DNA from 2 places in the Arthrobacter sp. K5 genome. Region 1 is predicted to be linked to the other one. Evidence: riboswitches for the same ligand, from Rfam matches in the RefSeq annotation. Region 1 holds a riboswitch; the other holds the start of a gene.
The links. A riboswitch is a leader RNA that binds a small molecule or an ion and turns the genes downstream of it on or off. The one in region 1 is predicted to bind glycine.

Region 1 (4,420 bases):
CTGGATGGAGACCTGGTCGTAGCCGGTGATCTCGGCGAGGTCCGCCTCCAGGCCATCAATCAGTTCCCGCCAGCCTGCGGTCTGGGAATCCGGGGCGAACGGGTGGATCGAGGCGAACTCCGGCCAGGAGATGGCTTCCATCTCGGTGGTGGCGTTGAGCTTCATGGTGCAGGAGCCCAGCGGGATCATGGTGCGGTCCAGCGCCAGGTCGCGGTCGGAGAGCTTGCGGATGTAGCGCAGCAGCTGGGTTTCCGAGCGGTGCGTGTTGAACACCGGGTGCTGCAGGTAGTCGGAGGTGCGCAGCACTGCCTCGGGAAGTTCAAAGCCCGCTGCGTCCCCTACCGGTCCGGCGCCGAAGGCGACGGCTACAGCGGAAAGTGTTGCCGCCGTCGTCGTTTCATCAATGGAGACGCCCACGGTGTCCGCGTCGATGAGGCGCAGGTTGATGCCGCGGGCCTCTGCCGCCGTGATGACCTTGGTGGCTTTGCCCGGCACGCGGACGGTGAGGGTATCGAAGAAGGAATCGCTGACGAGTTCGCGGCCTGCCGCCCTGAGCGCGGTGGCGAGGACGCGGGCGTTGTTGTGAACGGTCTCGGCGATTGCCTTCAGGCCGTCGGGGCCGTGGTAGACGGCGTAGAAGGACGACACGATGGCCAGCAGCGCCTGCGCCGTGCAGATGTTGGACGTGGCCTTCTCGCGGCGGATGTGCTGCTCGCGGGTCTGCAGCGCCAGGCGGTAGGCGGAGGCGCCGGCGTTGTCCTTGGAGACGCCAACGATGCGGCCCGGAAGCGTGCGCTCCATGCCGGTGCGCACCGCCATGTAGGCAGCGTGGGGGCCGCCGAAGAACAGCGGCACCCCGAAGCGCTGGGCGGTTCCGACGGCGATGTCCGCACCCTGCTCGCCCGGAGGCGTGATGAGTGTCAGGGCAAGCAGGTCAGCGGCCACCGTGACCAGCGCGCCGCGCTCCTTGGCGGCGGCGATAACGCCGGACTGGTCCCACACGCGGCCCGAAACGCCGGGCTGCTGGAGGACGACGCCGTTGATGTCGCCGTCGGGAAGTCCCTGGGACAGGTCCGCAATTTCAATCTCGAAGCCGAGTGCTTCGGCCCGGCCCTGCACGATGGCGATGGTCTGGGGAAGGCAGTCGGCATCCAGAACGGTCTTGCCGTCGTTCTTCTTGTTGGCCCGGCGCATCAGCAGCACGGCCTCCGCCACGGCGGTGGCCTCATCCAGCAGGGAAGCGTTGGCGACCGGCAGCGCAGTCAGGTCCTGCACCATGGTCTGGAAGTTCAGCAGCGCTTCCAGCCGGCCCTGCGAGATCTCCGGCTGGTACGGGGTGTATGCGGTGTACCAGGCGGGGGCTTCGAGGACGTTGCGGCGGATCACCGGGGGCGTCACGGTGTCGTAGTAGCCCTGGCCGATCATCTGGACGGCGGTCTTGTTTTTGGCGGCCAGGCGGCGAAGCTCGGCCAAGACCTCAACTTCGCTCAGCGCAGCGGTGAGCAGCAGGGGGTTCTCTTGGCGGATGGACGCCGGGACGGCGGTATCAACGAGGCCATCGACCGAGTCATAGCCGATGTTCTTGAGCATGGTGTCGATATCGGCCTGGCGGCGGGCGCCGATATGCCGGTCGGCAAAGGTTGATGGAAGCGATTGAATCGTCATGAGGAACTCCAGGTTTGGCCTGCCACGTGTGGCACGGCATGGTTTGGGTTCCTCCCCGCTCTGTATTGGACCTGAGAGATTCCGCGGACGTGGTTCTCCGCTTGCACCGTCGGTGAGCCAAACAAGGTTTGGCTGCTTTCCAGAGTTGCCTAGCCGCGGCGGTACGGGGGCCTGAGAGATTCCTGGGGAGGATTTGCTCCTACGGCGCCTGCCCGGTGAATGACTGGGAGGACTCTCCCGCCACGGTTCGAAAGGCTATGAAGATGTGGGTGATTCGGATCATAAGATACCGGACAATCCGGCCCAGACCAAATCGGAGCCATCCGTGGGTGTCCCCACGTTTCCCTCTGCGGCCCGGCAAGGCGGCCGGGCCAACCGCCGTTTGACAATTCTTCGTGACCGAGACCACACTGAACCGGTGGCCGGCGGGCTGCGCTGACCGGCACGTGCCGGCAAGGCGGCCGCTGCCGGTATGCATACATTTTTTCTCGACATAATTGAAAATGCTTACGATCTGCGGCGGGAGAGCCCTGCCGGTACGTTCAGCAGGCGCCGTAGGAGCAAACCCTCCCCAGGAAACTCTCAGGCCCACGTACCGCCGCGGCGAGGCAACTCTGGAAAGTAGGCAGGCGCGTCCTGTCTCACCGACGGTGCAAGCGGAAGACCATGTCCGCGGAATCTCTCAGGTCCCATACAGAGCGGGGAGGAACCGAATCAGTGTGGCCATTCAGGGCCACTTGAACGATGGAGTTCCTAATGACGATTCATCCTCCTGCCTCCACGGCCGGTGAGGCTCCCCGCCTGGAGCGGCAGCTGAGCAACCGGCACATCCAGCTCATCGCCATCGGCGGCGCCATTGGCACGGGCCTGTTCATGGGCTCCGGCAAGACCATTTCCGCGGCCGGGCCGTCCGTGATCTTCGTATACATGATCATCGGCTTCATGCTGTTTTTCGTCATGCGGGCCATGGGCGAGCTGCTGCTGAGCAACCTGAACTACAAGTCCTTCAGCGATTTCGCCGCCGACCTGCTGGGCCCGTGGGCGGGGTTCTTCACGGGATGGACCTACTGGTTCTGCTGGGTGATTACCGGAATCGCGGACGTCATCGCCATCGCCGGCTACTCGAAGGAACTCTGGCCGGGACTGCCCCTCTGGATCCCGGGCCTGGCCACCGTTGCCATCCTGCTGCTGCTGAACCTCACCACAGTCAAGGCATTCGGTGAAACCGAATTCTGGTTCGCGCTGATCAAGATCATCGCCATCGCCGCGCTGATCGTCGTGGGCCTGTTCATGATCTTCACCGGTTTCCAGTCCGACGCCGGGCCCGCCACCTTTACGAACCTGTGGAGCCATGGCGGCTTCTTCCCCAACGAGTTCATGGGATTTGTGGCCGGTTTCCAGATCGCCGTGTTCGCCTTTGTGGGCATTGAACTGGTGGGCACCACGGCTGCGGAGGCCAAGAACCCGGAAAAGAACCTTCCCAAAGCCATCAACTCCATCCCGGTGCGCGTGCTGCTTTTCTACGTGGGCGCCCTCATCATCCTGATGTCCGTCACGCCGTGGACCCAGTTCGCCGCCGGCCACAGCCCGTTCATTGCGATGTTCTCGCTGGCCGGACTCGGGGCCGCCGCCACGGTGGTTAACCTCGTGGTGCTGACCTCGGCCATGTCCTCGGCCAACTCCGGCATCTACTCCACCTCCCGCATGGTCTACGGCCTGGCGCAGGAAGGCGACGCGCCGGCCGTCTTCGGCAGCCTGTCCCGCCGCAAGGTACCCAATAACGCCCTGTTCCTGTCCTGTGTGCTGCTGCTCTCCGGAGTGGTGCTCATGTACGCGGGCCAGGACATCGGCAAGGCGTTCGACATGGTCACCACCGTTTCGGCTGTCTGCTTCGTCTTCGTCTGGTCGATCATCCTCGCCAGCTACATCGCCTTCCGACGCCGTCGCCCGCACCTGCACACCGCCTCCAGGTTCAAGATGCCCGGCGGCATCCCCATGGTGTGGGTGGTCTTCGCCTTCTTCGCCTTCGTGCTGTGGACCCTGACCACCCAGCCCGACACCCTGACCGCGCTGCTGGTCACACCCGTCTGGTTCGTCCTGCTCGGTGCGGCCTGGCTGGTTCTGCGCCGCCGGCCCGCGCACCTGGCCCGCTATGCAGCCTTCCAGGATGAACTGCAGTCCGAGGAGACCGCCGCCCGCGACCATGCGGGCCGGCGTCTCGAGGAGAAGGAAAGCGTCAAGGGATGATCAGGACAGAGGAAAAGCCCTCATTGGCGGATCAGGCGCCCGGAGCCGGCGGGGAGTTTGTGCTGACCTTCCATTGCCCCGATTCCCTGGGAATCGTCCAGTCGGTGGCGGACTTCCTGCTCAAGCAGGAGTGCTACATCGTTGACCTCAAACAGTTCGGCGACCGGAACGCGGGGCACTTCTTCATGAGGGTCCACTTCGCCTCGACGGGTGACGCCGCCGCCGTCGAACAGCTCCGGGACCGCTTCGCGCCGCTGGCCGGACAATGGACCATGGACTGGCGCCTCGAGCGCCATGACCGCAAGCAGCGGATCCTGGTGATGGTGTCCAAGTATGGTCACTGCCTCAACGACCTGCTGGTCCGCGCCCGCAGCGGCGAACTGCCGGTCGAGATAGCGGCGGTGGTGTCCAACCACCCGGACCTCGAAGGGCTCGCGGCCTGGCACGGGGTCCCGTTCCACCACGTCCCCGTAACCCCGGAGTCCAAGGCAGAAGCGGAGGCCGGGCT
Region 2 (4,420 bases), 630 kb from region 1:
GCTCGAGCAGTACGCGTGGATGGTTGGCGCCGAGAACATGAAGGCGTCGGCCAACGTCACGCACCCTGACAGCAAGTAGCCGGCCGGCGGGACAAGCCAGGAGCCGATCGCAGCGGGCAGCCCCGGAGTAATTCTCCGGGGCTGCCCGTTTCTGTGCCGGCTACTTCGCGGGCGGGATGCGGCGAAGTACGACGGCGGCGAGCACCGAGGCTCCTGCCATCAGTACCAGCGCGATCGCCGCGGTGATGTGGACGCCGGAATCGAAGGCGGCCCGGGCGGCCGCCGTGAGCCCCTCGGCCAGCGGAGCCGGCAGCGACCCGGCGAGCTCCATGGCACCGGCCAGGGTCTCCCTGGCCTGGTCCGCCGACTCTGCCGGGACTGCGTGGGCAACGGTCTCCGGGAGGGCGAGATGCTGCTGGTATGACGCGGTCAGGATGGACCCCAGGAGGGCTGTCCCGAGGAGTGAGCCCACTTCGTAGCCGGTCTCCGATATGGCCGCCGCTGCGCCGGATTTTTCGGCCGGCACGGCGCCCAGTATCAGATCGTTCGAGATGGTCTCGGCAGAACCCACGCCCAGCGCCAGGACGAGGAGGGCGACCAGCAGCGCGGTGGGCCCGGCGTCGTGATCCCCGAACGCCACGATGCAGTAGCCGGCGGCGCTCAGCGCCAGTCCGGCGGCCACCACAAAGCCCGGCCGGACCTTCCGGACCAGCGGAACCACGAGCAAACCCGCCACCACGGTGGCCGTCAGGGCCGGCAGCATGGCGGTGCCCGACTCTGACGGTGACATGCCTTCGAGCAGCTGCAGGTGCTGGGCCAGAAACAGGATGAAGCCGTTGTAGGAGAACAGCGCCAGGATGTTTGCCGTGATCGCTGTGCTGAACACGCGGTTGCTGAACAGTGACATATCCAGCAGTGGGGACATGTCCAGGAGCGGGGACGTGAGGGCGTGCTGGCGGCGGACAAACAGGAGTCCCATGGCCAGGCCAAACGCCAGAACCCCGAACGGCGTCACGCCGGGTCCATGGGTGGCCAGTTCCTTGATGCCGTAGACCACCGGCACCATGGCCAGCATTGACAGCACCACGCTGGCCAGGTCCACGCGGCCGGGATTCGGATCCTTGGATTCCGGAATGAGGAAGCGACCCAGCACCAGTGGCGGCAGCATGATGGGCACGGCCACGAGCAGGACGGCGCCCCACCAGAAGTGCTCCACCAGCCAGCCGCCAAAGATCGGTCCCAGCGCTGCGCCGCCGGAGAACCCCGCAGCCCAGATGGCCACGGCCAGCCTCCGCCTGCCCGGCTCCCGGAAGATGTTGCGGATCAGTGACAGCGTGGACGGCATGAGCATGGCGCCGAAGAATCCGAGGGCCGCGCGGCCGGCAATGAGCCATTCGGCACTCGGGGCGAAGGCCGACGCCGCGGAGACCGCAGCGAAGCCGGAAATGCCGACCAGCAGCAGCCGGCGGCGCCCGATCCTGTCGCCGAGGCTGCCCATGGCAACAAGGAGTCCGGCGAGGACCAGGGCGTAGGCATCCACCACCCACAAAAGCTGTACGCCCGAGGGGTCGAGGCTGCGGGCGATTGCGGGAAGGGCGAACGTCAGCGCAGTGTTGTCCACGGCCACCAGGAGGACCGGGAACATGAGCAGGGCCAGGGCGAACCAGTCGCGCGCGCCACCGCGGGCCTGCTCTGCGGACGTGTTCTCCGGGCGAAGGGTTGAGTGCAGGGTCATGAAATAACTATACCGTCCAGACGGTATAGTTATAAACCCGGGGTCGGAACCGGGCATGATGGGAGCCATGCCCAGAAAACCGGTCGCCCGCGGCGCAGTGCTCGATGCGTTTGAATCCCTCCTGATCGAGGTGGGGGAGCGCGCCGCCACCCTTGATGCCGTGGCAGCCCGCGCAGGCGTGTCCAAGGGCGGGCTCCTGTACCACTTTCCGAACAAGGAAGCGCTGATCGGCGTCCTGCTGGACCGCCTCGACGAGTACGCGGAAGCGGATGCCCTTGCCATGGCTGCGGCTGCGGAGGGTGCGGCCGCCTACTTCATCAAATCGTCCGTCTGGGCGGACACTCCGCTGGACCGTGCCATCGTGGCCGCGACGAGGCTTGCCGAGGTGGCGCACGAGGAGACGCGGCGCCGGTTTGCCCACATCCAGCAGAGGTGGCTTGATGAGATCGCCCGCGACGTCGGGCCAGGCTTGGCCAAGGCCGTCCTGTATATGGGCGACGGCCTCTATTTCAACGCCATGCTGTCCATCGGGCCGGCTGCGTCGCCCGCCGAGACGGCGGCCGACGTCGAAAGCCTCCTGGCCGCACTTGAGCGGCTCAGGGGGTAGGTGGGCTTCCCCGGGGTTGCCCGCCGTCGGGGGTGTGCCAGCCCACGCCGCCACAGTTTGCAGACGCGATCCCGGCGTAGGACAATAGCCTCTGTGACAGCTGTCACCGCTCAATTGAATAAGCCTTTGATCTGCGGCGGGAGAGTCCTGCAAGTAGGTACAAGCAGGCGCCGTAGGAGCAAAACCTCCCCAGGAATCTCTCAGGCCCATGTACCGCCGCGGCAAGGCAACTCTGGAAAGCAGCAGGCTGCCCGCTGGAAATGTTCCGCCTTCGCGCGGACAGTTCAGGGCACGCTGTGCTCACCGACGGTGCAAGCGGAGCTGTGCGAAAGCGCAGCATCGCGGAAACTCTCAGGTCCAATACAGAGCGGGGAGGAACCCGAATCAATGTGGCGTACCCTGCGTCGCCTTAGTTATGGAGTTCCTTTTGACCGTTAATTCAGCCTCCTCGTCCTTCGTCGACCGGCATATTGGCGCCCGCCGCCAGGCCGACGTCGAAGCCATGCTCAAGGCCGTCGGCTACGACACCGTCGACGCGCTGGTTGATACGGCAGTGCCCAACGACATCCGCCAGGATTCAGCGCTGCAGCTCGCGCCGGCCCTGAGCGAAGTGGAAGCACTCGCGGAACTCCGGAAGCTCGCGGCCAAGAACAAGACCGCCGTGCAGATGATCGGCCAGGGCTACTACGACACCGTGACGCCCCCGGTGATCCGCCGCAACGTCCTTGAGGCACCCGCCTGGTACACCGCGTACACCCCGTACCAGCCGGAGATCTCGCAGGGCCGGCTGGAAGCGCTGCTGAATTTCCAGACCATGGTCCAGGACCTGGTGGGCCTGCCCATCGCCAACGCCTCGCTGCTGGATGAAGCCACGGCCGTGGCCGAGGCCGTGCTGCTGATGCGCCGGGCCAACAAGAACAAGACCGCCCACGACGGCAAGACTGTCCTGGACGCGGACTGCCTGCCGCAGACGATTGCCATCGTCAAGGGCCGCGCCGAAGCCCTCGGTTTCGAGGTGGAGGTGGCGGACCTGTCCCAGGGGCTTCCCGACGGCGACATCAACGGCGTTGTCCTCCAGCAGCCTGGTGTCTCCGGCCGCGTCTTCGACCACAGTGAGGTCATCGCCGCCGCCAAGGAGCGCGGCGCGCTGGTCACGGTGGCCGCTGACCTGCTTGCCCTGACCCTGATCACGCCTCCTGGCGAGCAGGGCGCGGATATCGCCGTCGGCTCCGCCCAGCGCCTGGGCGTTCCGCTGTTCTTCGGCGGGCCGCACGCCGCCTACATGGCCGTGCAGAAGGGGCTGGAACGCTCCCTGCCCGGCCGCCTGGTGGGCGTCTCCAAGGACAACGCCGGCGTCCCCGCCTACCGCCTGGCGCTGCAGACCCGCGAGCAGCACATCCGCCGCGAGAAGGCCACGTCCAACATCTGCACGGCGCAGGCGCTGCTGGCCATCGTTGCCTCCATGTACGCCGTTTACCACGGACCGGAGGGCCTGAAGGCGATCGCCGAAACCGCCCACGGCCACGCCAGGACCCTGGCCGCATCACTCCAGGCCGCCGGCCTGGACGTCCTGCACACGAGCTTCTTCGACACCGTGACGGTTTCCGTCCCGGGCAAGGCCGCCGGCATCATCGCCGCCGCCGAGAAGAAGGGCATCAACCTCCGCAGCATCGATGCTGACACCGTTGGCATCTCCACTGATGAGACAACGACGCCGGCCATCGTGGCCGACCTCCTCGCCGCCTTCGGTGCCGGGGCAGTGGAGGCGACTGACGGCTTCGCCCTGGATGCCGCCGTCGAGCGTTCCTCCGCGTACCTGCAGCACCCGGTGTTCAACACGCACCGTTCCGAGACCCAGCTGCTGCGTTACATCCGCAAGCTCTCCGACCGCGACCTGGCGCTGGACCGCACCATGATCCCGCTGGGCTCCTGCACCATGAAGCTGAACGCCACCGCCGAGATGGAAGCCATCTCCTGGCCGGAGTTCGCCTCGATCCACCCGTTCGCCCCGGATTCCCAGACCGCAGGCTGGCGGGAACTGATTGATGGCCTGGAGGCGGACCTCGCCGAGATCACCG

Region 2: another riboswitch for glycine. It lies ahead of gcvP (aminomethyl-transferring glycine dehydrogenase); the one in region 1 lies ahead of gcvP (aminomethyl-transferring glycine dehydrogenase).

The regions. Positions count from the first base shown of each region.
Region 1 is NZ_CP159279.1:3,437,081-3,441,500, forward strand. It holds gene gcvP (aminomethyl-transferring glycine dehydrogenase) at 1-1,665, opposite strand, end outside; glycine riboswitch at 1,815-1,915, opposite strand; glycine riboswitch at 2,176-2,273, shown strand; gene cycA (D-serine/D-alanine/glycine transporter) at 2,422-3,912, shown strand; gene purU (formyltetrahydrofolate deformylase) at 3,909-4,420, shown strand, end outside.
Region 2 is NZ_CP159279.1:4,071,290-4,075,709, forward strand. It holds gene ABRP34_RS18575 (DNA starvation/stationary phase protection protein) at 1-79, shown strand, start outside; gene ABRP34_RS18580 (MFS transporter) at 161-1,735, opposite strand; gene ABRP34_RS18585 (TetR/AcrR family transcriptional regulator) at 1,803-2,342, shown strand; glycine riboswitch at 2,470-2,568, shown strand; gene gcvP (aminomethyl-transferring glycine dehydrogenase) at 2,770-4,420, shown strand, end outside.